One region of the Nocardioides marinquilinus genome, then DNA from elsewhere that is predicted to be linked to it. Evidence: predicted binding sites of a transcription regulator. Region 1 holds the regulator's gene; each other region holds the start of a gene.

Region 1 (6,851 bases):
CCGGTCGGAGCGCTCGCCGATGACGTACCAGTCCATCTGCGCCCGCCGCGCGGTCAGGTCGAGCACGCAGAACCCGTGGTCGTCGAAGTTGAGGTACTTGATGTGCGGGTTCTCGGCCAGGATGGCGGCCTCCACCGCCAGGCTCGTGGTGCGGCGCGGAGAGCCGGTGATGTCCTTGAGGTTGTTCGAGGTGACCGAGCTGCACACGAACTCGACCGCGCCGGCGCCCCGCAGCGGGTAGGCGCCGACGTCGAAGGGCACCTCGGCCGCCCACGCGGAGTGGATGTCGCCGGTGACGAACAACGCGTTCTGCACCTGGTGGTCGGCGATGAAGCGCAGCACCCGGCGCCGGTCGGCGGTGTAGCCGTCCCATTGGTCGACGTTGTAGGGGAAGCCGTCGTCGGGCACCACGCCGGTGGCGGCGTTGACGGCGTCGGTGATCTCGCGCGGCAGCTGGCCGAAGGTCACCGGCGTGACCATCACCGGGTTGCCGACCACCTTCCACAGCGAGCCGCGCCGGGCCAGCGAGCGCTGTAGCCAGCGTCGTTGCGCGGTGCCGGTGATGGTGCGGTCGGGGTCGCTGACCTCGGCCTCGGCGGCCGGCACCGGCGTCGGCGCGGCGGTCTCGACCTGCTCGGAGCGGTAGGTGCGCAGGTCGAGCATGCTGATCTCGGCCAGGCGGCCGAACCGCAGCCGCCGGTAGAGCCGGGTGCCGTCGCCGAGTCGCGCGGTGGAGTCGAGGCGTACCGGCATCCACTCGTCGTAGGCGCGGTGGGCGTGGGCGCGGCGCCTGCGGTAGCCGCCCTCGCCGGGCTGGTGGTTCTCCGCGCCGCCGGCCCACTGGTCGTTGGCGACCTCGTGGTCGTCCCAGGTGACGATCCAGGGGTGGCGGGCGTGGGCGTCCTGCAGGTCGGGGTCGGTCTTGTACTGCGCGTGCCGGCGCCGGTAGTCGGCCAGGCTCACGATCTCGTGCGCGGGGTCGTGGCGGCGGACGTCGACCTCGTCGGGCCCCTCGCCGTAGCCGCCCGGGCCGTACTCGTAGAGGTAGTCGCCGAGGTGCAGCACGGCGTCCAGGTCGTCACGGCGGGCCAGGCCGCGGTAGGCGGCGAAGAACCCGGCCTGCCAGTTGCTGCACGAGACGACGCCGAAGCGCACGCGGCGCGGCGTCGCGGTGGCACCGGGCGCGGTGCGGGTGCGGCCGACGCGGCTGTGGTGGCCGCGCAGCGTGAAGCGGTAGTGGTACGACGTCGCCGGACGCAGCCCGCGGGCGTCGACCTTGACGGTGTGGTCGCGGTCGGGACCGGTCGTGACGGTGCCGCGGCGCACGACACGTCGGAACCGGGCGTCGCGGGCGACCTCCCACGTCACCTCGACCACCGGCCCGCGGCCCGAGCCGGGCCGGCTGGCCTCGGTGGGGGTGACGCGCGTCCAGAGCACCACGCGGGTGGGCATCGGGTCGCCGGAGGCGACGCCGTGGCGGAACAGGCGGCGTCCCTCGGGGGACGGCTCGAGGGCGGCGGCGTCGAGCGGCTCGACGGCGCCGCTGGCGGCGACGGTGCCGACGGTGCCGACGGTGCCTGCGGCGCCACCGGCGATCACCGCCCGGCGGCGCAGGCGGGGGAGCGGTGGGAGGTGGCTCACGTCCGCATTCAACGACCGGAGCACGCCCGGGTCATGCGAACGCCCCGAGCCGTCGTCCGGTGTTCACCTGGACGTCGGCGCGGGGCGTCGGCCGTGCTGGTCGCACGTTCGAGCGGTTCAGACCTTGCGCAGCACCGCGGTGACGATGCCGAGGATGGTGGCGTCGGTGCCGTCGATCGGGTCGAAGGCGGCGTTGTGCGGCATGAGCCAGACGTGCCCGTCCTTGCGCTGCAGCGTCTTGACGGTGGCCTCGCCGTCGATCAGCGCCGCGACGATCTCGCCGTCGCGGGCGGTCTGCTCCTTGCGGATGACGACGTAGTCGCCGTGGCAGATCGCGGCGTCGACCATCGACTCGCCGGAGACCTCGAGCAGGAACAGCTCGCCCTCGCCGACCAGCTGCTTGGGCAGCGGGAAGACGTCGTCGTAGCGCTCCTCGGCCAGGATCGGCCCGCCGGCGGCGATGCGGCCGAGCAGCGGCACGTTCGTGGGGGCCGGGACGGCATCGCCGATGCCGGTCTCGTCGATGCCGGTCTCGTCGGCGTGGCCGAGGGTGCGGCGTGCGGCCATCACCTCGGGCAGGAACACCTCGAGGGCGCGGGGGCGGTTGTGGTCGCGCTTGAGGAAGCCCTTGGACTCCAGCACCCGCAGCTGGTGCGCGACGCTGGAGGTGCTGGTGAGGCCGACGGCCTCGCCGATCTCGCGCATGCTCGGCGGGTAGCCGCGCTGCTCGATGCTGTCCTTGATGGTGCCCAGCACCCGCTGCTGGCGCGGCGTGAGGCCGGTGGCGTCGGCCGGGCCGTCGGGCAGCTCGGCGACCTGCCGGCGACGGGAGGGGGCGGACCGGTCGGGCTGGCCGGAGGAGGTGGACGGGGACTTCGGCATGCGGTCAGGTTCTCACCGAAGCGCCCCGAGTTCAAACACGTGTTCGAACGGCGTGTCGCGCCGTCGTGGCCCGCGGGACCGGACGACGAGGGGTTGCGACGTTCGAACACCTGATCTAGTCTCGCTCATGTGTTCGATCGAACGTGTGAGCGAAGCCGCCGCCTCCCGCTGTCCGCGGGCGTTGTCGGTGGCCACCGCTAGACATCGCATCGACGCCCTTCCCCTTCCCCAGGAGTCCCGATGAGCACCACCTACGCCACCCGCCCGGTCGCCACCGCCCGCCCCGTGCCGGCCAGCCGCTCCACCCGGCCCACCCGGCCCACCCGGCCGGCTCCGGTCTACCGCCTCACGCGGCGCGGCCGGCTCGCCGTGGTGGCCGCGACCCTGCTGGCGCTGGCCGCCATCGGCCTGGTCTTCGCCGCGGGCTCGGTCGCCACCGAGCAGCCCGAGGCCACCGAGACGGTCGTGGTCGCGCCGGGCGAGACCCTGTGGGGCCTCGCCTCCGAGCTGGTCGCCGACGGTGCGGTCGAGGGCGACGTCCGCGACACCATGCAGCACCTCGTCGAGCTCAACGACCTCGACTCGGTGAGCCTCGCCGCCGGCCAGCGGCTGCAGGTGCCGGCCTCCTGAGCCGTCCCGGCCGGCGATTCCCTGCCGGCCGGGCCACACACGCCGTCGTCCCCGCCTCGACCCCGGGGACGACGGGCACGGGGAAGTCGGGGCGGCGCCGCGGGAAGACGGCGCCGCCCCGCATTCGTCCCCGGGTCGTCCCCGGCCCGGCTCACTCCAGGAACGAGGCGAGGTCGCCGAGCTCGGCCCCGCTGGCCTGCATGGCCACGGCGAACATCGCCACCAGCACCGCACCCGCGCCGAGCACCACGGCCACCATCACCGCGTAGTCGCGCAACGGCGTCCGGCCGGTCTGCAGCGTCACGTGGTTGGTGTGGCGGCGCCGGGCCACGCGCGCGGCGCCGCGGTTGCTGCCGGCCCGCGCGGACGCCGTCCACCCGCAGGCGCAGGCCACGTGGCGCTGCACCCGCTTGCCCCGCTGGTGGGGTGCGCTGATCGAGCGGGGATGGCGATAGCGCGCCGCCGCCCGCGGCCGCAGGAACCCGATGGGGGCCTGGCGGGGGTGGGCGTCGAGCAGGTGGTCGACGCGCACCCGGGCCGCCGCGGCCAGCGCCGGCGCCTCACCGGTGGCCGAGGACTCCCCGCGCCAGCCGCACGTGCAGGTGCAGGTGGTGCGGTAGGTCTCGCCGTCGACGGAGGCCTCCGTCACCGCGACCTGGTGCTTCCTGCCCACGACGTGCTCCCGGGGTCTGCCGGCGGGCGGTCGGCGCCGGTCGATCCCCGCAGGCTAGGTCAGTGCGGGCCGTCGTGGGGCCGATCGCGCAGAGAATCCCCCGCGGGGGTCAGCGGGCGGCGCGCCGGCCGCCGGGCGCGGACGGCGTCGACGACGCCGCGTCGTCCCGCTCGGGCGGTCGGGTCAGGCCGATCGCGCGGGCGATCCGGGCGAGCAGCAGCAGGGCCAGGAACAGGCACGCGACCGCCCCGAGCGAGGCCAGGCCGAGGAACCACCAGGCGTCGTCGTCACCGCCGCGGGCGGTGGCGCCGAAGTCGATGGCGGCGAGGACCAGGTAGCCCCACGCCACCACCGCCGCGGTGACGCCGAGGGCGAGCACGAGCAGGCCGGGGCGCAACCGCCGCTTCGGGCGCGCACCCGCCCGCTTGCCTCCCGCCACAGGGCACATTGTGCGGGATCGGGCCGAACGGCGTGCCGCCGACGGCCCAGCTCTACAACGAGATGACGACGCCCGCGATGGCGGCGTTGGCGAGGTTCGCCAGGCTGCCGGCCAGCAGGGCCCGCAGGCCGAGCCGTGCGACCTCGGCGCGCCGGTCGGGCGCGAGCGAGCCGATGGTGCCGATCTGGATGGCGATCGAGGAGAAGTTGGCGAACCCGGCGAGCGCGAAGGTGACCACGGCGACGGTGACGGGGGAGAGGTCGCCGACCGAGGGTCCGAAGTCGGCGTAGGCCACGAACTCGTTGAGCACCGTCTTCTGGCCGATCCACGACCCGGCCTGCGAGGCCTCCGACCACGGGACGCCGAGCAGCCAGGCCAGCGGCGAGACCGCCCAGCCGAGGATGCGCTCGAAGGTGAGGTCGTCGACGCCGAACCAGCCGCCCACCGCGCCGAGGATGCCGTTGGCCAGCGCGACCACCGCCACGAACGCGATGAGCAGGGCCAGCACGGTGACCGCGATCCTCCCGCCGGCCATGGCGCCGCGGCCGAGCGCGTCGATGAGGTTGGCCGACTCCTCGTCGCGCACGTCGCGGACGTCGGGCTCCTCCTCCGGCTCATCCTCCGGTTGGGCGGCGCGGTCGGCCGGGGGTGCGTCGTCCGGGCGCCGGTCGAGGGGCAGCTCGGGGGCGTCGTCCGGCCACATCAGCTTGGCGATCAGCAGCGAGGCCGGGGCGTTCATGACCGTCGCGGCGAGCAGGTACTCCAGCGGCGCGCCGAGCAGCGAGTAGCCGACCAGCGTGGAGCCGGCCGCGGCGGCGAAGCCGGCCGACATGATCGTGAACAGCTGGCCTTGCCGCAGCCGGTGCAGGTAGCCCTGCACCATCAGCGGCGCCTCGCTCTGGCCGAGGAAGATCACCGTGGAGGCGTAGAGCGACTCGACCTTGCCGACGCCGAGCAGCTTCGAGAGCGCGCCGCCGACGATGAACGTGGCCCACTGGATGACGCGCAGGTAGTAGAGCAGGCCCACCAGGGCGCCCAGGAAGACGATGACCGGCAGCACCTGCAGCGCGAAGATCGTCTGGTTCTCACCCCCCACCTCGAGCAGCGGGCCGAAGACGAACGCCGTCCCCTCGCCGGCGTAGCCGATGAGCGACTCGACGCGGTCGCTGACCCAGCCGAGCGCGTCCTCGCCCGGGCCCCAGCGCAGCACGAGCAGCGCGAACCCGACCTGCAGCGCCAGCGCGACCCCGACGGTGCGCCACGCGACGCTGCGCCGGCTGCGCGAGAGCGCCCAGGCGACGGCCAGCAGCACCGCCAGGCCGAGGACGCCGCGCAGCCCCTCCAGCCACTCCATGGGCTGCAGTCTCACCAGGGCCCCCACCCCGCGGTCCACCTGGCAAGGTGAGGTTCGTGGAGGTGCTGCCCGACATCGCCGGCGACGCGCCGCAGGTCGTCTTCTGCGGCATGGCCGGTGCCGAGAACGCCTGCACCCGCGACCACTACTACGAGACGCCCGGCAACGAGCTGTGGCTCTGCCTGCACCAGAGCGGCTTCACGCCCCGGCTGCGGCCCGAGGACGACCACCGCCTGGTCGAGCACGGCCTGGCGATGACCGACCTGGTGCGCCACCGCGACCCCGAGTGGTACGAGGTCGACGCGCTGGCCGAGAAGGTGCGCGCCTGGGAGCCGGAGTGGTTGGCCTTCACCAGCAAGACCGTCGCGGCCGTCGTCGCGCGGCACCTCGGCCACCGTCGTCCGGGCCTCGGCGTCGCCGGGTGGGACCTCGCCGGCGCACCGGTCTACGTGCTGCCCGGCATGAGCGGCGCCAACCGCCGTCGCGACTACGACGGCCGCCCGACCCGGCTGGAGTGGTGGGTCGACCTGGCCCAGCTGTGCGGCAGGTCTGGACCGGCCTGAGCCGCCGCGCGCGGCGCCCGGACGCCGTCGAACCGCCGCTGACCTGGGACGACGCCGCGCCGTCCGGGGCGGGCGACGCCGCCGTCGGGACGCTGACGCGCCGAGTTCCGGCGAGTTCTTGCGCCGCGGGCGGCACAGGCGTACGGTTCCCAACATCTAGTAGTTACAACGATGTAGTTATCCACATCTAGTCCCCAGGCGGGGGCCGGAAGGCTCACAGGCAGTGGGGTGTTACTCCACTGGAAGCCGTGGATATCCACAGAGTCGTCCACAGTCCGGCCGGGCTCGACCCGGCCTGCCCGAGCCACGCGAGAGGGGGCCCGTGATGCACTGCCCGTTCTGCCGGCACACCGACACCCGGGTCCTCGACTCCCGCGTCTCCGACGACGGCGGCTCGATCCGTCGTCGCCGGATGTGCTCGGACTGCGAGCGCCGGTTCACCACGATCGAGCAGATGCAGCTCGTCGTGCTGAAGCGCTCCGGCGCCACCGAGCCGTTCGTCCGCGAGAAGGCCGTGGCCGGCGTCCGCGCCGCCTGCAAGGGGCGTCCGGTCAGCGAGGACGACCTCGCCCGCCTCGGCCAGGACGTCGAGGACTCCCTGCGCCTGGCCGGCTCGGCCGAGGTCGCCGCGCACGAGGTCGGCATGGCCATCCTGCGCCCGCTGCGCGA
Region 2 (6,851 bases), on a different contig from region 1:
ATCCGCTCGAAGGGCGAGGCCGGCACCGGCGACGTGTCCAACGCCGTCACCCACATGCGCACCATCCTCGGCGAGCTGCGCAGGCTCGCCGCCCTCGAGCCCGACGAGCTGTACGTCGCCGCGAAGAACCTGCAGGCGCCCTACGACCTCGTCGCCGAGGTCGCCCGCCGCGGCTCGCTGCCCGTCGTCCTGTTCACCGCCGGCGGCATCGCCACCCCCGCCGACGCCGCGATGATGATGCAGCTCGGCGCCGAGGGCGTCTTCGTCGGCTCGGGCATCTTCAAGTCGGGCAACCCCGCCGAGCGCGCCGCCGCGATCGTCAAGGCCACCACCTTCCACGACGACCCCGACATGGTCGCCAAGGTCTCGCGCGGCCTCGGCGAGGCCATGGTCGGCATCAACGTCGACGAGATCCCGCAGCCGCACCGGCTCGCCGAGCGCGGCTGGTAGTCACACCGGGGGGCAACTGACTGGCCCCGGCCGGCCGTGACTGGCCCGGACGGGCCGGGCCGGACTGGTCCACCTGGGTGGTTCGCACCCGACCACCGGAGGGTCCGGGGCCGAATCGGGGACGCCGCACGCGGCGATCACGTCTGATGGGGGCACACCGGCCCGGACTCGGGTCGGTGACCCCCCACGACAGACAACGGAATCCCCCCACCATGCGCAAGACGTACAAGGGCGCCCTCGCGTCCGCAGCCGCCGCCACCCTGCTCGCCGGCACCGCCGGCACCCTCGCCTTCTGGACCGACTCCGGCGACGCCGAGGCCGGTGAGGTCGGCACCGGTGAGCTCGCCCTCGGCGACGCCACCTGCGACGCCGCCTGGACCTATCCCGCGGGCCACCTCGACGCGGGCGACCCCGCCGTCCGGCTCGTGCCGGGCGACGTCGTCACCAAGAGCTGCGCCTTCGAGCTCGCCGCCGAGGGCGACCACCTGCGGGCCGAGCTGACCGCGCCGTCCTCGCTCGGCTACTCCGAGCCCGGCACGACCGCGACCACCGACCGCCTCGACGTCGAGGTGGCCTACGCGCTCGGCGGCGTGGCCCTGGCCGACGGGGCGGTGCTCACCGACGCCGACGACGGCAAGACGCTCACGGCGACCTTCACCGTGACGATGCCCTACGGCACCGACCAGAACGGCGTGCCGGTGGTCAACGGCAACGACACCCAGGGCTGGACCGCACTGCTCGACACGCTCACCGTGTCGGTGCGCCAGCTCGCCCACTGAGCGGGGGGCGCCGGAGCGGGAGACCCGACGTGCGTTCCACTCTCACGGTCCTGGTGCGGACCTCCGCCGTGCTCGTGCTGCTCGCCGGGCTGGCGCTGCTCGCCACCGTCGTGGTCGTGCCGCGGCTGGCCGGCGCGACCCCGTACACCGTGCTCACCGGGTCGATGCGGCCCGACCTCGGCCCGGGCACGCTGGTCGTCGTCCGGCCGGTCGATCCCGGCACGGTCGCGGTCGGCGACGTCGTCACCTACCAGCTCGAGTCGGGCGAGGCCGACGTCGTCACCCACCGCGTCGTCGAGGTGCAGCACCGCGTCAACGGCACCCTGTGGTTCGTCACGCAGGGCGACGCCAACCCGGTGGCCGACGCCGAGCCGGTGCGGCCCGAGCAGCTGCGCGGCGAGGTCTGGTACTCCGTGCCGCACGTCGGCCGGCTGCACGACCTGCTCGGGGCGCAGAGCCGGGCGGCGCTCACCCTGCTGGCCGTGGTGATGCTGTCGGGCTACGCGGTGACGATGTTCGCCGGCGCCGCGCGCGACCGGCGCGACCGGCGGGACGGCGGGCACCGGGCCGCGGAGCCGCGGCGCCGTGCGACGGCGGGGCGGCCATGACCGCCGGGCGCCACCGCGCGTCGTCCGGGACCGGGCGCGGGCACCGCACCGGGCTCGGCCTCGCCGCGCTGGTGCTGGCCGTGCTCGCCTGCGTGCAGCTGCCCGGCACGCTCGCGGCGTGGAGCGACGGCTCGGCCGCCACGACCGGGACGCTCACCGCCGGCTCGATGGACCTGCAGCTCGCGGCCGAGGGCGGCGCCACCGGCGCCGTCGGGCTCGGCACCGCGTTCGACGCCGCGGCGATCACCTGGAGCGGGCTGAGCCCCGGCGAGCGCCGGGCCTTCGAGCTCACCGTGCGCAACGTGGGCTCCCCGCCGATGAGCTGGAGCGCCACGGCCCGCCAGGGCGCGACCCCCGCCTGGACCTTCACCGGCGACCCCGTCACCGTGCAGCTGTTCGAGGGCACCCGCACCGCCGTCGACACGACCTACCCGGTCGAGGAGTCCTGCACCGGGACGGCGCTCGGCCCGGTGCGCGCGGTCGGCACCTCGGCCGCCGCGCTGGTCACCGCCGCCCGGCGGGTCGCGCCCGGCGCGCTCGACCGGGTGTGCGCGGTCGTCGGGCTGGCGACCGACGCGACCAACGCCAACCAGGGCAAGCGCGGCGCCGTCGTGCTCGACCTGACGGGCGCGCAGGCGACCTCGTGAGAGCGGTGCTCGCGTCCGGCGTGGCGGCGGGTCTGCTGGCCCTGCTCGGTGCCGTCCCCGGCACCTCGGCGGCCTTCACCGACGAGACCGCAGCCACCGGGGGAGCGCTGGGCGCCCACACGGTGGTCTCCCAGGCGCAGCCGACCTGCACCGACGTCCTCACCGTGGCGCGCATCCAGTGGGTCAAGACCGACGTCCGCTACGACTACGCCTACGCCGTGCGGCACACCGCCACCGGGGTCGTCGTCGCCACCGGCACGGCCGGCACCGCCACCCCGGCCGGCGGCATGGTCACCCTCGACGTGGCGCCGGGGCTGCTCTCCGGCGGCCAGCAGTACGACGTCGAGGTGCGGGCGCGGCTCGCGCTGCGCCCCACCTGGGTCGCGGCCACGGCGACGGTCACGCCGGTGCGCCACGCGGGCGTGCTGGTCGTCGGCCTGGCCGTGCGCTGTGGTCACGTCTGAGCCGCGGCCCTACGATCGCGCGGTGCCACCGCCCCGCCCCGCCACGTCGAGCCCGACCATCGGCGTCCTGGCGCTGCAGGGCGACGTCCGCGAGCACGTCACCGCGCTCGAGGGGCTCGGCGTCCGAGCCGTCACCGTGCGGCGTCCGGCCGAGCTGGACGCCGTCGACGGTCTCGTGCTGCCCGGCGGCGAGTCGACGACCATCGTGCGGCTCGCCCGCACCTTCGAGCTGCTCGAGCCGCTGCGCGCCGCCGTCGCCGGGGGACTGCCCGCGCTCGGCACCTGCGCCGGGATGATCCTGCTCGCCGACCGGCTGCTCGACGCCGCCGCGGGCCAGGAGACCATCGGCGGGCTCGACGTCACCGTGCGCCGCAACGCCTTCGGCCGCCAGGTCGACTCCTTCGAGGGGCCGGTGCGCGTGGCCGGCCTCGACCGGCCCGTGCACGGCGTCTTCATCCGCGCCCCGTGGGTCGAGGAGGCCGGCCCGGACGTCGAGGTGCTGGCCCGCGACGAGCGCACCGATAGGATCGTCATGGTGCGGCAGGGCGCGCTGATGGCGACGTCCTTCCACCCCGAGGTCGGTGACGACCCCCGGATCCACGCGCTGTTCCGCGAGCTGGTGACCCACCACGCGTGACGCGGCAGGCGCCGACGCGAGACGAGTTGGAAGAGGAACCCATGTCCGGCCACTCCAAATGGGCGACCACCAAGCACAAGAAGGCGCTCATCGACGCCAAGCGCGGCAAGATGTTCGCCAAGCTGATCAAGAACGTCGAGGTCGCGGCCCGCATGGGCGGCGGCGACCCCGGTGGCAACCCGACGCTCTACGACGCCATCCAGAAGGCGAAGAAGAGCTCGGTGCCCAACGACAACATCGACCGCGCGGTCAAGCGCGGCTCCGGCGCCGAGACCGGCGGCGCCGACTACCAGACGATCATGTACGAGGGCTACGGCCCGGCCGGCGTCGCGCTGCTCATCGAGTGCCTCACCGACAACAAGAACCGTGCCGCCATGGAGGTGCGCACCGCCATGACCCGCAACGGCGGCTCGCTCGCCGACCCGGGCTCGGTCTCGTTCCTGTTCAACCGCAAGGGCGTCGTGCTCGTGCCGTCCGAGCAGGAGGGCCGCACCGTCGGCGAGGACGACGTCCTCGAGGCCACGCTCGAGGCCGGCGCCGACGACGTCGCCGACGTGGGCGGTGCGTTCGAGGTGGTCTCCGAGGCCACCGACCTCGTCGCCGTACGCACCGCGCTGCAGGCCGCCGGCATCGACTACGACTCCGCCGAGGCCTCGTTCGTCCCCGACAACAAGATCGCCCTCGACAAGGACGGCGCCGCCAAGCTGTTCCGCCTCGTCGACGCCCTCGAGGACCTCGACGACGTGCAGAACGTCTACGCCAACTACGACGTCACCGACGAGATCATGGCCGAGCTCGAAGGCGCCGACGCCTGACGTCCCGGGGCCCGGCCGTGGCCGCGTGGGGTGGACGATGGTCGAGGTGCGAGGCGCCGCGGCGACGGGCCTCGAGACCACCGGCCCTCGCACGCAGAGCCAGCCATCCACACGGACCCTGAGCTCGTCGAAGGGCCACCACGCGCGTGTCGCACCCCGTCCCGCCGGCACGCAGCCTCTAGCGTGTCTCCCGAACAGACGTTCGACCGACTGGCCGGGGCGAAGGAGCGACGACGTGCGGGTGCTGGGCATCGACCCCGGGCTGACGCGGTGCGGCATGGGGGTGGTCGAGGGTGACGTCGGCCGGCCGCTGCGGCTGGTCGACGTCAACGTGCTGCGCACCTCCGCCGACGTCCCCACGGCCCAGCGGCTGGTCACCATCGAGCGCGGCATCGACGCCTGGCTCGACGAGCACCGGCCCGACGCCGTCGCGGTCGAGCGGGTCTTCGCACGCTCCGACTCCAGCACCATCATGGGCACCGCCCAGGCCAGCGGCATCGCGCTCGTGTGCGCCGCCCGCCGCGGCCTGCCGGTCGCGCTGCACACCCCCAGCGAGGTCAAGGCCGCCGTCTCCGGCAGCGGCCGCGCGGCCAAGGCACAGGTGGGCGCGATGATCACGCGCATCCTGCGGCTCGACGCACCGCCCAAGCCGGCGGACGCCGCCGACGCGCTGGCGCTCGCCATCACCCACATCTGGCGCGGCGGGGCGCAGGCCCGCATCGACGCCGCCCTGGCCGCCTCCCGCGCGGGGGGCCGCCGGTGATCGCCTTCGTGCGCGGCGAGGTCGCGGCCGTCGGCGTCACCAGCGCCACGCTCGTCGTCGGCGGCGTGGGCCTCGAGCTGATGTGCACCCCCGGCACGCTCGCCACGCTCCGCACGGGCCAGACCGCCACGCTGCCCACCAGCATGGTGGTGCGCGAGGACTCCCTCACCCTGTTCGGCTTCGTCGACGACGACGAGAAGGCGATCTTCGAGCTGGTGCAGACGGCGTCCGGCGTCGGCCCGAAGGTGGCGCAGGCCATCGTCGCGGTGCTCGCCCCCGACGACCTGCGCCGTGCCATCGCCTCCGACGACGTCAAGGCGCTCACGCGGGTGCCGGGCATCGGCCAGAAGGGCGCCCAGCGCATCATCCTCGAGCTCAAGGACCGCATCGGCGCGCCCGTCGGTGGTCGCCTGGCCGCCGCGCCGCCCGCGGTCGCGCCGTGGCGCGACCAGGTGCACCAGGCCCTCACCGGGCTCGGCTGGGGCGCCAAGGACGCCGACCGCGCGGTCGACGCCGTCGCGGGCATGCCCGAGGCCGACGGCGCCGCGCCCGACGTCGGTGCCCTGCTGCGCGCCGCGCTGCAGCGGCTGAGCAAGGCGTGAGCCAGGCGTGAGCGAGCACGACCACCCCGCCCAGCCCGACCAGCTCGACGCCGCCGAGGAGGCGCACCTGCGCGAGCTCTCGGCGTCCGCGGTCACCGCCGAGGCCGAGGGCGACGAGCGCGCCATCGAGGCCGCGCTGCGCCCACGCACCCTCGACGAGGTCGTCGGGCAGGCGCGGGTGCGCGAGCAGCTCGGCCTGGTGCTCGAGGCCGCCCGGGGGAGGGGCCGCGCGCCCGACCACGTGCTGCTCTCCGGCCCGCCCGGCCTGGGCAAGACCACGCTGGCCATGATCATCGCCGCCGAGCTGAGCGCGCCGCTGCGCCTGACCAGCGGCCCGGCCATCACCCACGCCGGCGACCTCGCCGCCATCCTCTCCGGGCTCAACGAGGACGACGTGCTCTTCGTCGACGAGATCCACCGCATGTCGCGACCGGCCGAGGAGATGCTCTACCTGGCGATGGAGGACTTCCGGGTCGACGTGGTCATCGGCAAGGGCCCCGGCGCCACCGCCATCCCGCTCGAGATCCCGCCGTTCACCCTCGTCGGCGCCACCACCCGTGCCGGCCTGCTGCCGGGGCCGCTGCGCGACCGCTTCGGCTTCACCGCCCACCTCGAGTTCTACGAGCCGACCGAGCTCGAGCTGATCGTGCGCCGCTCGGCCGGGCTGCTCGGCGTCCGCATCACCGACGACGGCGCCGCCGAGATCGCCGGGCGCTCACGCGGAACCCCGCGCATCGCCAACCGGCTGCTGCGCCGGGTCCGCGACTTCGCCCAGGTGCGCGCCGACGGCGTCGTCACCCTCGACGTCGCCCACGCCACCCTCGACCTCTACGAGGTCGACGTGCTGGGCCTCGACCGCCTCGACCGCGCCGTCCTCGACGCGCTCTGCCGCCGCTTCGGCGGCGGTCCCGTCGGCGCGGCCACGCTGGCGGTCGCCGTCGGCGAGGAGCGCGAGACCGTCGAGGAGGTCGCCGAGCCGTTCCTGGTGCGCACCGGCTTCCTGGCCCGGACGCCGCGGGGTCGCGTGGCGACCCCGGCCGCCTGGGCCCACCTCGGTCTCGCCGCGCCCCGATCCGAGCCCGGGGG
Region 3 (6,851 bases), on a different contig from region 1:
GCTGGATTCGGTGACTCACGCACCGCCGGGGCGGGCGCGGTCGGGGCGGCGGTGACCTGGTGACCGTTCCGCCGCTGCATTCGGGCACCCACGCACCGCCGGGGCGGGCGCGGTCGGGGCGGCGGTGACCTGATGACGGTTCCGCTGCTCTATTCGGTCACTCACGCACCGCTCCCCCGGCCGGCGGTGCACCAGCCACCATCCCGACGCCCAGAACCGTGGCCCACGCGCCGCCCACCCGAGCCGAGCTGGACGGCGGTGCGCCAGCCACCATCACGGCATCCGGAACCGTGGCCCACGCACCGCCCACCCGCACCCAGACCGGACGGCGGCGCACCAGCCACCGTCCCGACGTCCGGAACCGTGACCCACGCACCGCTCCCTGCACCCACCGGCAGGGCCCGGCCTGCGACACGGGCCGGGCATGGAACGACCCCGCCACGGAGGGCGGGGTCGTGGAGGTGGGGTGGGTCAGAAGCCGCCCTGCTCGCGGCGGCGGCGCCACCGCTCCTCCATGCGCTCCATGAAGGAGCCTGAGCTGCGGGGGCGGGAGGTGCGGCCGGCGCGGGGGCGGCGGGTGCGGCGGCCGCCGTCGATGGAGGTGAGGCCGGAGGGGTGCGGGGTGCCGCCGGTGGGCTCGGCGCCGGCGGCCTGGCGGCCGCGCAGCGCGCTGAGCGCGATGGTGGCCGAGCCCAGCATCAGCACGAAGCCGACGATGCCGACGTACCAGGTGGTGAGCACGCCGACGAAGAGCAGCGCGATGCCGAGGGCGAAGACGAAGCCGGCGGCGATGGCGCGCCGACGGGCGCTGGCGCGGAAGGCGGTGCCGCGCAGGGTGGAGGCGAACTTCGGGTCCTCTTCGACGAGGGCGCGCTCCATCTGCTCGAGCAGCTTCAGCTCCTCCTCGGAGAGTGGCACCGGTCCTCCCAGGGTTCTCAGGCGCCGGCGGGCTCGCCGATCGCGTCGTGGTGGCCAATTCTAGGCAGGTGGTCGGCGTCACGGTAGGCGCGACCTCGAAATTCTCCGCCGGTCACCCAGGGGGACTCTCGAGCAGGGACGCCGGGCGCACCGCCGCCGAGCCGAAGCGGCGCGCGGCGAGGTCGACGGCACGGTCGGCCTCCGACCATCCGAGGTCACGCTCGCCGAGCACGCCCTGCCGCTGCACCCGCTCGCGCGGCACCAGCTGCTCGACCCGGACGCCGACCAGCCGCACCCGGCGCCGTCCACGCTCGCGGGCGGCCTCGGCGTCGTAGAGCGCGGTGGCGACCTCGTAGACCTCGCGGGTCACGTCGGTGGGCTCGGGCAGGGTGCGGCTGCGGTTGAGGGTGGTGAAGTCGGCGTAGCGGACGGTGAGCGCGACCGTGCGTGCGGCGAGCCCGGCCGAGCGCAGCCGCCGGGTGACCTTCGCGGTCAGCCGCAGCACCTCGCGCAGCACCGCCTCGCGGTCGCGCACGTCACGCCCGAAGGTCTCCTGGGCGCCCATGCTGCGGTCGGGCTCGCCCTCCCCCGAGCGGGCGCCGTAGCCGAACACGCCGCTGGCGCCCGGCGTGATCTCGCTGCGGTCGGTGCCCCAGGCGAGGCGGTGCAGGTGGGCGCCGAGGTGGCGGCCGACCCGCTCCTGCAGGTCGGGGACGCTCAGCCGGGCGAGGTCGCCGACGGTGACGAGGCCGAGCCGGTGCAGCCGCGCCCGGGTGCGCTCGCCGACGCCGTACAGCTGGCCGACGTCGAGCGGGTGCAGCACCTCGGCGACCCGGTGGGGCTCGATGACGAGCAGGCCGTCGGGCTTGGCCCGCTTGCTGGCCAGCTTGGCCACCGAGATCGACGCGGCGACGCCGACCGAGCACGTGATGCCCTGCTCGTCGTGGACGGCGGCCCGCAGCCACTCCGCGATGGCGACGGGGTCGCCGAGCCGGCGGCGCGCACCGCGCACGTCGAGGAACGCCTCGTCGAACGAGACGGCCTCGACCAGCGGCGTGACCCGGCGGAACAGCTCCATCACCGACGCCGAGACCGCCCCGAAGGCGTCGTAGTCGGGGGCCAGCGAGACCGCCTGCGGGCACAGTCGCCGTGCCTGCGTGCCGCTCATGCCCGACCGGACGCCGTAGGCCCGTGCCGGGTAGTTGGCGGCGAGCACCACGCCCCGGTGGCCGCCACCGACCACCACCGGCTGGTCCTGCAGGTCGGGACGGTCGCGCAGCAGCACGGAGGCGTAGAACGCGTCCATGTCGACGTGCAGCAGCGGTGTCGTGGACGGCGCGTCGCTCACGGCGCCACCCGGGTCGCGCCGTCCACGTCGGCGGCCGGCCGCGCGGGCTCAGGAGGCGAGCAGGTGCAGCTGCGTGGCGAGCGCGAGGTAGTCGGGCAGGCCCGCGACCGCGCGCTCGAGCTCGACCAGGGCGCCGGCCGCGCCGGGCTCGAGGTCGAGCAGCGAGCCGGGCACGAGGTCGGCGAAGACCCGCACGCCGTGGACGGAGTCGACCTCGAAGCCGGCGCCGGCGAGCAGGTCGCGCGCCTCGGGGGCGGTGAACCGGTGGCCGGAGCGACCGCCGTCCTCGCCCTGCAGGACGGCGAGGGCCTGGCCGAAGTGGCCGGCGACGGCGCGGGCGACCACCGCGGCGTGGCGCTGGGCGAGGAGGAGGCTGAGGTGCCCGCCGGGACGCAGCACCTCGCGCAGCGTGGCCAGCGCGGCGGCGGGGTCGTCGACGACCTCGAGGACGCCGTGGCACAGCACCAGGTCGGCCCCGTCGGCCACGGCCGCCCCGCCGACGGCGAGCAGGTCGCCGAGGTCGCCCTGGCGGCCCACCACCTCGACGCCGGCCTCGCGGGCGCGGCGGTCGAGCGCGGCGAGGGCGTCGGGGCTGGGGTCGACGACGGTGACGCGGTGACCGGCGGCCGCGACCCGGACGGCGGAGGTGCCGGTGCCGCCCCCGATGTCGACGACGTCGAGCGGGCGGTCGCCGGCCAGCAGCGGTTCGAGCACGTCCCACACCACGGCGGTGCGGGGCGAGGCCCGGCGCTCGCTGGCGGCCATGGCCTGAACCCTAGGGCGTGGCGCATCCGACCCGGCACCACCCTCCTCGCGCGGCATCGAACGTCTGTTCGATTCACCCCATGCTAGGACGCCGCGCGAGCGCCCGGCAACCGGCGGACCGGGTGACGGCCGGCCTCCGGCCGCCGTGCCGCCGTCCCGCCCGCGGCGCTCACCCGGGCGGCGGCACCGAGCCTCAGCCCCAGATCTCGTCGGCCCACTCGGGGTGGTCGATGAACGGGTTGCGGTTGCCCTGCAGCTCGAAGACGACGTCGTTGCGGTGCTGCTCGAAGGCGCTGGGCGGGTCGGCTGCGTTCCACCCCAGCAGGGTGGAGAGCCGGCCGTGGCGCGGGCCCGAGCCGCCGGTGGCGTCGTCGACCTCGAGGTCGGGCCACCCGTCGTCGCCCTCGTAGCGCATCGACATGTAGAGGATGGCGCGCGCGACGTCGCCCTTGTCGGCGTCGCGCGGCTCCCAGGAGTCGCCGTCGCGGTAGTTGCCGGGCGCCTCGGCGTTCTCGGTGCCGCCCTCGTCGAAGTCGAGGTTGCCGCGCGCGGAGTTGACCGTGACGTCGGTCGGCCGCAGGTGGTGCAGGTCGGTGCCCGGGCCGGGCGAGGTGCCGAAGTCGCCGTGCGACTGCGCCCAGAGGTGCTCGCGGTTCCACTGGTCGACGCCCCCGCCGTGGTCGGACGCCGGGTGCGCGGTGCCCTGGTAGAACAGCACGACGCTCGAGGGGTCGTCGGGGTCGGCGTCGGTCTGCTGCAGGCCGTCCCACACCTCGGAGTAGGTGAGCGTGGTCACCCCGGCGGAGACGATGTCGTGCAGCTCGGCCTCCAGCGCGGCGCCGGTGAGGCCCTCGGCGGAGTCGTAGTAGCCGGCGGGCGGCTCGGCCGAGGCCGGGGACGTCGGACCGGCCGGCGCCAGCGCGAGCACCGGCGCGAGGGCGAGGAGGCCCGCGGCCAGCCGGCGGCGCCCTCGGGGTCGGGGACGGGGACGGTGATGGGGAGTCATGGCGACGACCCTCGCGCGGCGCCGGCTCCGCGGCGACCAGGGAATCCCTTGCGCTCGGTGCGGACCGACGGCGGCCGCCTCACCCCACCCGACGGAACGGCTCGTCGACGGCGTCGGCCGCGGCGTGCGGCACCAGGCCGAGGGTCTGCTCGACGACGGCGAGGAAGCGGTCGGCGTCGCGCACGAGGTCGTCGGCCTCGCGGGCGGTGACGGCGCGGGTGGAGCCGGCCTCGGCGGCGGCGCGCTTGGAGGCGCCGGCGGCGAAGAACGAGGCCCACTCGCCCAGCTCGGGCGCCACCTCGGCGAGCAGCACCCAGGCGTTGCGCTGCGGACGCCGTCGGGCCGGGGCCGGGCGCGCCCGGGCCGCCAGCAGCGCCGCGGCCGCCCGCAGGGCGGCGACGTGGGCGTAGGCGTAGCGCGCGGCCGCCTCGTGGGGCCCGGCGGCGGCGACGGCTTCGCTCAGCGACTCGGCCGCGCGGTCGAGGTAGCTGTGGGTGGTGGCCGGCAGCATCATGGCGTCTCCCTCGACCCGCCTCGTGCTCCCGCGGCCCGGCGGGGCCGGGGTCGAGGCGGCCCCGCCGGGTGTTCGAACACGCGTTCGAACACCACGAACGCTACAGGCCACCACCGACAACGGCTAGGACGAGACGCGCGTCGCCCCCGCGCCGACGTACGCCGCGGTGGCGGGCCGGTAGAGCTGGCGGACGACCAGCGCGTCGACCACGAGGGTCACCACGCCCCCGACGACGACCGCGAGCGGCGGCCCGGTGACCAGCACGGCGACGGTGCCGACGCCGAGCAGCCCGACCGCCGCGGCCAGGCAGTGCCGCGCCCAGTTGTGGCCGTCGAGGACGAACGAGAGCAGCACGAGCAGCAGCGAGACCACCACCACGTAGAGCACCACCGCCACCGGGGCGAGGGAGGGCGGCACCCGGGTGTCGTCGGCCGTCGTGCCGGCGGCGCCGGAGGCGCGCAGCAGCTCGTCGTCGAAGACCACCGCGAGCACGGTGCCCGCCAGCGCCAGCAGCACGAGCAGCCAGACCAGCTGCACCGCGCGCGTGACCGACGTCGGCCGGTCGAGCACGTCATCGCTCCCGCTCACAGCGTCCCTCCCGCCCCTCTCGCCCGCTCGGCCCGGAGGCCGCCTGTCAGCCGGGGTCACTAGGGTCGGGCCATGCCGACCGAGCACCCGTCGATCACCCGGTTCCGAGAGGAGCACGCTCGCCTCGGCGGCACCGGAGAGGTCGTCATTCTGCCCGACTCGGTGCACACCGCGGCACTGGCCGCCGCCGCGCTCGGCTGCGAGCCGGGCGCCATCGCCAACAGCCTGCTCTTCGACGCCGACGGCGACCCCGTGCTCGTGCTCACCTCGGGCGCCCACCGCGTCGACACCACGGCCACCGCGGCGCGCGTCGGCGTCCCCCGGCTGCGGCGCGCGAGCCCCGAGTTCGTGCGCGACCACACCGGCCAGGTCATCGGCGGGGTCTCTCCCCTCGCCCACCCCTCCCCCGTGCCGACCTACCTCGACCCCTGGCTCGAGCGGCACCCCGTCGTCTGGGCCGCCGCCGGCCACCCCGCCGCGGTCTTCTCCACCACCTTCGACGAGCTGCGCGCGCTCACCGGCGCCACCGTCGTCGAGGTCGAGTAGGGCCCGCCGGTGGACTCCCTCGCACTCACCTTCACCAGCGGCTGGGCCAGCGGGGTCAACGCCTACCTCGTCGTCCTGGTGCTGGGCCTCGGCGACCGGCTCGGCGCCGACAGCGTGGTGGGCGAGGTGCCCGACGTCCTCGCCCGCTGGGACGTGCTGGCCGTCGCCGGCCTCCTCTACGTCGTCGAGTTCGTCGCCGACAAGATCCCGCTGGTCGACAGCACGTGGGACGCGATCAGCACCGTCATCCGTCCCACGGCGGGCGCGGTCATCGGCGTCCTGCTCGCCGGCGACGCCGACTCCCTGGGCCAGGCGCTCAACGCCGCGGTCGGCGGGGGCACGGCGCTGGTCTCGCACGTCGTCAAGTCGGGCACCCGGCTGGCCATCAACACCTCGCCCGAGCCGGTCACCAACATCACCGCCAGTGTCGTCGAGGACGTCGTGGTGCTGGTGCTGGTGGCCTTCGCGATCCGGCACCCGGTGGCGGCGGCGTCGGTCGCGGCCGTGCTGCTGGTGCTCGGCCTGGTGCTGCTCGTGCTCAGCATCAAGCTCGTGCGGCGCGGCTGGCGGCGGTTCCGGGCCTGGCGCGAGCGACGCGCAAGCGGTCGCGACGTCGAGCGCCGGTGAGCGTCGACCTCGCCGACCCCACCGCGCGGGCGGACGTCGTCCAGCGGCTCGGTGGGCTCTACGCCGGCCGGCCGGTCGTGCTCGGCCCCGGCGTCCTGGCCGGGTTCACCCCGCTGGTGGCGCGGCTGCGGGCGCTCGGCTGCCCGGTGCTGGTGCTGGCCACCGGGCGGGGCGTCGGCGCGGTGCCGGCGCCGCAGGACTGCACGGTGGTCGACGTCGAGCTGCCGCCCACCTCGTCGATGACCGAGGAGGTGCGGGTGCTCGACCGGGCCACCCGCGACCTGCCCGCGGCGGTGGTCGCCGCGATCGACGCCTTCGACCCCGCGCGCGAGGCGATCTGGCGCACCACGCCGTTCGTGGCCTCCGACGAGCCGCTGTGGGGCCGGTGGGTGACCGGCGGACGGCCGCGCGCATGGCTGGCGCTGGAGGACAAGCTGCTCGCCGACCGGGTCTGGGACGCCGCCGGCGTGGCCCGGGTGCCGTCGCGGGTCTGCGAGGTCTCGGCGGGGCTGGAGGCGCTCGAGGCGGCGACCGCCGAG
Region 4 (6,851 bases), on a different contig from region 1:
CCTGCCGCGCCACGGCGCCGACCACCGGCACCCGCCGCACGGCATCCCCTACCGCGCCAACGCCTGGGCGCTGCGCTCGCTCGGGGTGCGGCAGGTGCTGGCGCCGTGCGCGGTGGGCGGGCTCGGCGGCGGCGTCGCGCCCGGCGACCTCGTCGTGCCCGACCAGCTCGTCGACCGCACCCACCGCCGCGTGGGCTCCTTCGTCGAGTCCGGCGCGTGCCACCTGCCGTTCGCCGACCCCTACTGCCCGGGGGTCTCGGCCGCGCTCGCCAGCGCCGACCCCGACGTCCGCGCCGGCGGCACGATGGTCGTCGTCGAGGGGCCGCGGTTCTCGACGCGCGCCGAGTCGCGCCACTACGCCGACCAGGGCTGGTCGCTGATCAACATGACCGGCGCCCCCGAGGCGGCGCTCGCCCGCGAGATGCGGCAGTGCTACGCCCCCCTCGCGCTCGTCACCGACATGGACGCCGGCGCCGAGACCGGTCACGGCGTCGGCCAGGAGGAGGTCTTCGCGACCTTCCGACGCAACCTCGACCGGCTCGCCGGCGTGCTCACGCGGGCGATCGAGGCGCTGCCCGACCCGGACGGCTGCTCGTGCTCGACGTGGGCCGACGAGGTCGGGCCGACCTACGAGATCCCGGGCTGAGCGGCGTCACCGTTCCGTAAGGGCGTCCCGGCCCGCCGACCCGCGGGCCCGACCTACCGTCGGGAGCACCTATGGACGACGACGCCATCCTCGACCTGTGCTGCGGGCCGACGCTCCACGTGGGGTGCGGCCCGGGCGGCCTCGTCGCGGAGCTGACCCGCCGCGGCCACGTGGCCCTCGGCATCGACGTCAGCCCGGCCGCGGTGGTCTCGACGGTCGACCGCGGCGGCTCGGCGCTGCGGCGCGACGTCTTCGCCGACGTGCCGGGCCAGGGCCGCTGGCACACCGCGCTGCTCACCGACGGCAGCCTCGCCATCGGCGACGACCCCGAGGCGCTGCTGCGGCGGGTGCGGCGGCTGCTCGACCCGCGGGGGCGCTGCGTGGTCGAGGTGGGGCCGGGCACCGACCCCGACGACCTCGCCGGCCCGGCCCGTGCGGCCGGGCTGCGCGTCGTCCACGCCGGTCGACACGGGTCACGGTTCTGTCTCGTGCTCGCGGAGTCGACGGACGGAGCGGCAGGATGAGCGCCATGGCGCGTGTGCTGGTGGTGGACGACGACCCGACGGTGCGCGAGGTCGTCGTGTCCTACCTACGGGCCGCCGGCCACGAGGTCGAGGAGGCCAGGGACGGCGGCGCCGCGCTCGCCGCCATGCGCACCCGCCCCGCCGACCTCGTCGTGCTCGACGTGATGATGCCGGGCATCGACGGCCGCGAGACCTGCACCCGGCTGCGCGCCGCGGCGGGCGAGGTCAAGAACGTGCCGATCATCATGCTCAGCGCGCTCGCCGGGGTCGAGGCCCGCGTCGGTGGGCTCGAGCTCGGCGCCGACGACTACCTCACCAAGCCGTTCAGCCCGCGCGAGCTGGTGCTGCGGGTCGAGTCGCTGCTGCGGCGGGCGCCGTCGTCGTCCGGTGCCGGGGCGCTGCCGGACGTCGTCCGCGACGGCGACCTGGTGGTCGACGGGGTGCGGCGCGAGGCGCTGCGCGGCGGCGAGCCGCTGGCGCTGACCGGCCGCGAGTTCGACCTGCTGCGCCACCTCATGGCCCACCCCGGCGTCGCCTACCGCCGCGACGAGCTGCTCGAGCAGGTGTGGGGCTGGACCCACGGCGACCAGTCGACCGTCACGGTGCACGTGCGGCGGCTGCGCGAGAAGATCGAGGCCGAGCCGGCCACGCCGACGCGGCTGGTGACGGTGTGGGGCGTGGGCTACCGCTGGGAGCCGGCAGCCGCCGGCCCCGCCGAGGCCGGCAACCCTGCCGACCCTGCCGACCCTGCCCCTCCGCACGGGCCGCCCGATGAGTGACACCGTCGAGATCGTCGTCGTCGCTGCCATCGCCGCCGTCGTCGTCGGCGCCCTCGGGCTCGGCGCCGGGGTCGCGCTGCGCAGCCGCTCGCTGCGCTGGCAGCTGGGCCTCGTCGCCGTCGTCGCCGTGCTGTGCGTGCTCGGCGGCGTGCTGGCCGTCGCCCAGCGGATGCTGCTCTCCGACCACGACCTCGACGTCGTCACGCTCGTCACCGTGGTGGCCGCGGTCATCGCGATCGTCGTCGCCCTGGCGCTGTCGGCGGCGCTGACGCGGTTCTCGGCGTCGCTGCGCGCCGGCGTGCGGCGCGTCGGGCAGGGGGAGCGGTTCGAGGCACCCCCCGGTGGCCCGGCCGAGCTGCGCGCCCTCGCCGCCGAGCTGCACGACATGCAGGTGCGGCTGGAGGAGTCGCGCGCCCGCGAGCTGCGCGTCGAGACCGCCCGCCGCGAGCTGGTCTCGTGGGTCTCCCACGACCTGCGGACGCCGCTCGCCGGCCTCCGCGCGATGGCCGAGGCGCTCGAGGACGGCGTGGCCGCCGACCCGGCGCGCTACCACGCCCAGATCCGCACCGACGTCGACCGGCTCTCGCGCATGGTCGACGACCTCTTCGAGCTCTCCCGCATCCACGCCGGCGTCCTGCCGCACGAGCCGGAGCCGCTGCCGCTCGACGACCTCGTCAGCGAGGCGATCGCCGCGGCCGAGCCGGTCGCGCGGGCGCGCGGGGTGGCGGTGCGCGGCTCGGTCGAGCCGGGGCTCGTCGTCCGCGCCGACCCCGCCGGGCTGACGCGGGTGCTGTCGAACCTGGTGGCCAACGCGGTGCGGCACACGCGGCCCGGCGAGGCGGTCGAGATCCGCGGCCAGGCGGCCTCGGGCACCGTCGAGCTGAGCGTGGCCGACGGCTGCGGCGGCATCGACGACGCCGACCTCGCGCGCGTCTTCGACGTGGCGTGGACCGGCTCGCAGGCCCGGACGCCGGAGCCGGTGGCCGCGGGCGCGGCGGGTCGTCCGCCCGAGCCCGGCGGGGCGCGGGCCGGTCTGGGCCTGGCCATCGTCAAGGGCATCGTCGAGGCCCACCACGGCCGCGTGGCGGTCGCCAACGTGCCCGGTGGGTGCCGGTTCTCGGTGCGGCTGCCGGCGTCCGACTGAGGTCGTCACGGGGTCGTCACGGGGTCGTCACGGGGTCGCCACGCGGTCGTCACGGGGGTCGTCATGGGGGTCCTCGCGGCCGGTCCGCGACGTCCGGCGGCGTGTCGGGATGCTTCGAACACGTGTTCGGCCTAGGTTGGGTGCTGTTCCGGCGCACGCTTCCCCACCACGGTCATCCACAGGCTCGGCGACAAGCCGAGCGCGATGTCGGTGGTCGCGTCTAGCGTCCCGCAGCACGTGAACCCGACAGACACGAAGGCAGGCAGAACCATGGCTGGTGCAGACCGCGACAAGGCGCTCGACGCGGCGCTCCTCAACATCGAGAAGCAGTTCGGCAAGGGGTCGGTGATGCGGCTCGGCGAAGAGACCCGCGCCCCCCTCGAGGTCATCCCCACCGGGGCCATCGCCCTCGACGTCGCCCTCGGCCTCGGCGGGCTGCCGCGTGGCCGCGTGGTCGAGATCTACGGCCCCGAGTCCAGCGGCAAGACCACGGTCGCGCTGCACGCCGTGGCCAACGCCCAGGCCGCCGGCGGCATCGTGGCCTTCATCGACGCCGAGCACGCCCTCGACCCCGACTACGCCAAGGCGCTCGGCGTCGACACCGACGCGCTGCTGGTCTCCCAGCCCGACTCCGGTGAGCAGGCGCTCGAGATCGCCGACATGCTCGTCCGCTCCGGCGCGCTCGACCTCGTCGTCATCGACTCGGTGGCCGCGCTCGTGCCGCGCGCCGAGATCGAGGGCGAGATGGGCGACAGCCACGTCGGCCTCCAGGCGCGACTGATGAGCCAGGCGCTGCGCAAGATGACCGGTGCCCTCAACAGCTCGGGCACCACGGCCATCTTCATCAACCAGCTGCGCGAGAAGATCGGCGTCATGTTCGGCTCGCCCGAGACCACCACCGGTGGCCGGGCGCTGAAGTTCTACTCCTCGGTGCGCCTCGACGTGCGCCGCATCGAGACCCTGAAGGACGGCACCGACATGGTCGGCAACCGCACCCGGGTCAAGGTCGTGAAGAACAAGGTCGCCCCGCCGTTCAAGCAGGCCGAGTTCGACATCATGTACGGCAAGGGCATCAGCCGCGAGGGCGGCCTGATCGACGTCGGCGTCGAGGCGGGCCTCGTCCGCAAGGCCGGCGCCTGGTACACCTACGAGGGCGACCAGCTCGGCCAGGGCAAGGAGAACGCGCGCACGTTCCTGCGCGACAACCCCGACCTCGCCAACGAGATCGAGAAGAAGATCCTCGAGAAGCTCGGCGTGACGCCCACGGTCGAGGACGACCCGCGCAACGACCTGTCCGACGAGCCGATCGGCGTCGATGACTTCTGAGCCGGCTGGCTCGGCTGGCTCGGCTGGCTCGGCCGGTGGCTGGCGCGGCGACGTCCACGACGGCGTCGCCGCCTGGACGCGCGGGGCTGCGGCCCCGGCGTCCGGGCCGTCCGGGACGCCGCCCGACCCGGTGGCCGACGGTCCCGACGCCGACCCCGAGTCGGTGGCGCGCACGATCCTGCTCGACCAGCTCACCGGCCGGGCCCGCTCGCGCCGCGAGCTGGCCGACAAGCTGGCCACCAAGGGCGTGCCCGACGACGTCGCCACCCGGCTCCTCGACCGCTTCGAGGAGGTCGGGCTGGTCGACGACGAGGCGTTCGCCCGGTCGTGGGTCAGTGGCCGCCAGCAGGCCAAGGGCCTGGCGCGGCGGGCGCTGAGCCACGAGCTGCGGCGCAAAGGCGTCGACGACGAGCTGGTGCGCGAGGTGCTCGACGAGGTCGACCCCGAGCAGGAGGAGCAGGCGGCCCGGCAGCTGGTACGCCGCAAGCTGCGCACCCTGAGCCGGGTCGACGACGCCACGGCCACCCGCCGGCTGGTCGGCATGCTCGCCCGCAAGGGCTACCCGCCCGGCACGGCCTACGCCGTCGTCCGCGACGAGCTGGCCACCTCGGGCCGCGAGGCGCCGCAGGAGCCGCACTCGGTCTAGCTCGCGCCCGCACCGCGCCCCCACCCCGCCCCGACCGTGCCTAGACCTGGGTCGCGGGGGAGTCCTCGGCGTCGGCGTCGGTGAACGGCGTGCCGCCGCCGAGGGTGTCGCTCACCGCGGCGGGGCCGAGCACCCGGTACGGCGCCGGGCTGGTCGCGACGTGGGCGGTCAGCGCGGCCGTCGGCACCGTGCCGCGCGAGGCGACCACCAGAAGGTTGCCCGCGCGCCGCGCCCGCAGCGTCGCCGGCTCGGCGGTCACCAGCACCTCCGGCAGGGCGGTGCGCACGGCGGCCAGCGCGCGTCGCGCCCAGGCGAAGGGGGCGACGTCCACGAGGTTGAGAACCAGCAGTCCCTCGGCAGCGAGCACCCGGGCGTGGTCGAGGGCCGCCTCGGTGGTCACGAGGTCGCCGGGCACGCGTCCGCCGGCGAAGGCGTCGACCACCACGACGTCCTGCGAGCCGTCCCGCACCGCGGCGAGGCCGGGTCGTCCGGCCACCGGCCGCACCTTGATGCCCGACCGGCGCGGCAGCGGCAGGTCGGCGCGCACCCGCTCGGTGACCTCGGCGTCCGGCTCGAGCACCACCTGCGCCGACCCGGGACGGGTGGTGGCCACGTAGCGCGGCACGGTCAGCCCGGCGCCGCCGACGTGCAGCACACGCAGCGGGGCCGAGGGGGGCGCGCACGCGTCGAGCACGTCGCCGATGCGCCGCACGTAGGGGAAGTCGAGGCGGGTGGGGTCGGCGAGGTCGACGTGCGACTGATCGCGTCCGTCGAGGCGCACGACGAACGCCTCGGGGCGCTCGGTGGCGACGATCTCGACGGGCACGTCCCGACGATGCCACGTGGGCCGCGGCTGCACGCGCACGGCGGTCCGCAGTCATAGGTTGGGCGGGTGGATGCGTTGAGAGTGCCGACCGGACCCGTCGACCTGACCGCGATCGAGACCGACGCGGCGCCCGGGTTCGACGGCGGCAAGAGCGAGGGCAAGGCGGCCCTCGCCGAGATGGGCGACGAGCTCGCCGACCTCCAGGAGCGGCTGTTCGCCGAGGGCCGCTCCGGTGGACGGCGCAGCGTGCTGCTGGTGCTGCAGGGCATGGACACCTCGGGCAAGGGCGGCGTGCTGCGCCACACCGTCGGCCTGGTCGACCCGCAGGGCGTGCGCATCACCTCGTTCAAGGCGCCCAGCGAGGAGGAGCGCAGCCACGACTTCCTGTGGCGCATCGAGCGGGCGCTGCCCGGGCCCGGCTACCTCGGGGTCTTCGACCGCTCCCACTACGAGGACGTGCTGATCGCCCGCGTGCGCCACCTCGCGCCCGACGACGAGATCGAGCGCCGCTACGAGGCCATCAACGACTTCGAGCAGCGTCTCGTCGAGAGCGGCACCACGGTGGTCAAGTGCATGCTGCACGTCAGCGCCGACGAGCAGCGCGAGCGGCTGCTGGCGCGGCTCGACGACCCCACGAAGTACTGGAAGTACAACCCCGGCGACGTCGACGAGCGCGGCTACTGGGGCGCCTACCGCGAGGCCTACGAGCTCGCGATCGAGCGCACGAACACCGAGCTGGCGCCGTGGCACGTCGTCCCGTCGGACAAGAAGTGGTACCGCAACCTCGCCGTCGGGCTGCTGCTGCGCGACGCCCTGCGCGACCTCGACCCGCAGTGGCCCGCGCCCGACTTCGACCCCGAGGTCGAGCGGCGGCGGCTGCTCGACGCCGAGCCGCCGGCGTGAGCGGCGCGGGCGTCCCCACGCTCGAGCGGGTGGCGGTGACGCGCTACGTCACGCCGC

Evidence for each region. Region 1 encodes LexA, which represses DNA repair genes until DNA is damaged. Its sites were predicted from a motif close to TCGAACANNTGTTCGA; they were not measured.
Region 2: a site for LexA is predicted at 4,591-4,606, ahead of ruvC (crossover junction endodeoxyribonuclease RuvC). Genes of this name have one in related genera too.
Region 3: a site for LexA is predicted at 4,624-4,639, ahead of ABEA04_RS14840 (SAV_6107 family HEPN domain-containing protein). Genes of this name have one in related genera too.
Region 4: a site for LexA is predicted at 3,208-3,223, ahead of recA (recombinase RecA). Genes of this name have one in related genera too.

The regions. Positions count from the first base shown of each region.
Region 1 covers NZ_BAABKG010000002.1:397,724-404,574, forward strand. Annotated here, with positions in the region: gene ABEA04_RS07905 (alkaline phosphatase D family protein) at 1-1,641, opposite strand, end outside; gene lexA (transcriptional repressor LexA) at 1,759-2,523, opposite strand; gene ABEA04_RS07915 (LysM peptidoglycan-binding domain-containing protein) at 2,764-3,153, shown strand; gene ABEA04_RS07920 (hypothetical protein) at 3,305-3,802, opposite strand; gene ABEA04_RS07925 (hypothetical protein) at 3,936-4,265, opposite strand; gene ABEA04_RS07930 (NupC/NupG family nucleoside CNT transporter) at 4,318-5,634, opposite strand; gene ABEA04_RS07935 (mismatch-specific DNA-glycosylase) at 5,676-6,182, shown strand; gene nrdR (transcriptional regulator NrdR) at 6,508-6,851, shown strand, end outside.
Region 2 covers NZ_BAABKG010000004.1:403,387-410,237, forward strand. Annotated here, with positions in the region: gene pdxS (pyridoxal 5'-phosphate synthase lyase subunit PdxS) at 1-450, shown strand, start outside; gene ABEA04_RS17290 (alternate-type signal peptide domain-containing protein) at 663-1,229, shown strand; gene ABEA04_RS17295 (signal peptidase I) at 1,283-1,837, shown strand; gene ABEA04_RS17300 (hypothetical protein) at 1,834-2,484, shown strand; gene ABEA04_RS17305 (hypothetical protein) at 2,481-2,948, shown strand; gene pdxT (pyridoxal 5'-phosphate synthase glutaminase subunit PdxT) at 2,971-3,585, shown strand; gene ABEA04_RS17315 (YebC/PmpR family DNA-binding transcriptional regulator) at 3,627-4,400, shown strand; gene ruvC (crossover junction endodeoxyribonuclease RuvC) at 4,645-5,163, shown strand; gene ruvA (Holliday junction branch migration protein RuvA) at 5,160-5,765, shown strand; gene ruvB (Holliday junction branch migration DNA helicase RuvB) at 5,833-6,851, shown strand, end outside.
Region 3 covers NZ_BAABKG010000003.1:774,361-781,211, forward strand. Annotated here, with positions in the region: gene ABEA04_RS14820 (DUF3040 domain-containing protein) at 472-918, opposite strand; gene dinB (DNA polymerase IV) at 1,031-2,266, opposite strand; gene ABEA04_RS14830 (methyltransferase) at 2,315-3,031, opposite strand; gene ABEA04_RS14835 (endonuclease I family protein) at 3,225-4,037, opposite strand; gene ABEA04_RS14840 (SAV_6107 family HEPN domain-containing protein) at 4,117-4,551, opposite strand; gene ABEA04_RS14845 (hypothetical protein) at 4,675-5,139, opposite strand; gene ABEA04_RS14850 (YbaK/EbsC family protein) at 5,212-5,685, shown strand; gene ABEA04_RS14855 (DUF4126 domain-containing protein) at 5,695-6,312, shown strand; gene ABEA04_RS14860 (hypothetical protein) at 6,309-6,851, shown strand, end outside.
Region 4 covers NZ_BAABKG010000003.1:340,719-347,569, reverse strand. Annotated here, with positions in the region: gene ABEA04_RS12715 (S-methyl-5'-thioadenosine phosphorylase) at 1-646, shown strand, start outside; gene ABEA04_RS12710 (methyltransferase domain-containing protein) at 718-1,170, shown strand; gene ABEA04_RS12705 (response regulator transcription factor) at 1,176-1,949, shown strand; gene ABEA04_RS12700 (sensor histidine kinase) at 1,942-3,093, shown strand; gene recA (recombinase RecA) at 3,364-4,419, shown strand; gene ABEA04_RS12690 (regulatory protein RecX) at 4,409-5,065, shown strand; gene ABEA04_RS12685 (spermidine synthase) at 5,106-5,891, opposite strand; gene ABEA04_RS12680 (PPK2 family polyphosphate kinase) at 5,958-6,794, shown strand; gene ABEA04_RS12675 (HipA family kinase) at 6,791-6,851, shown strand, end outside.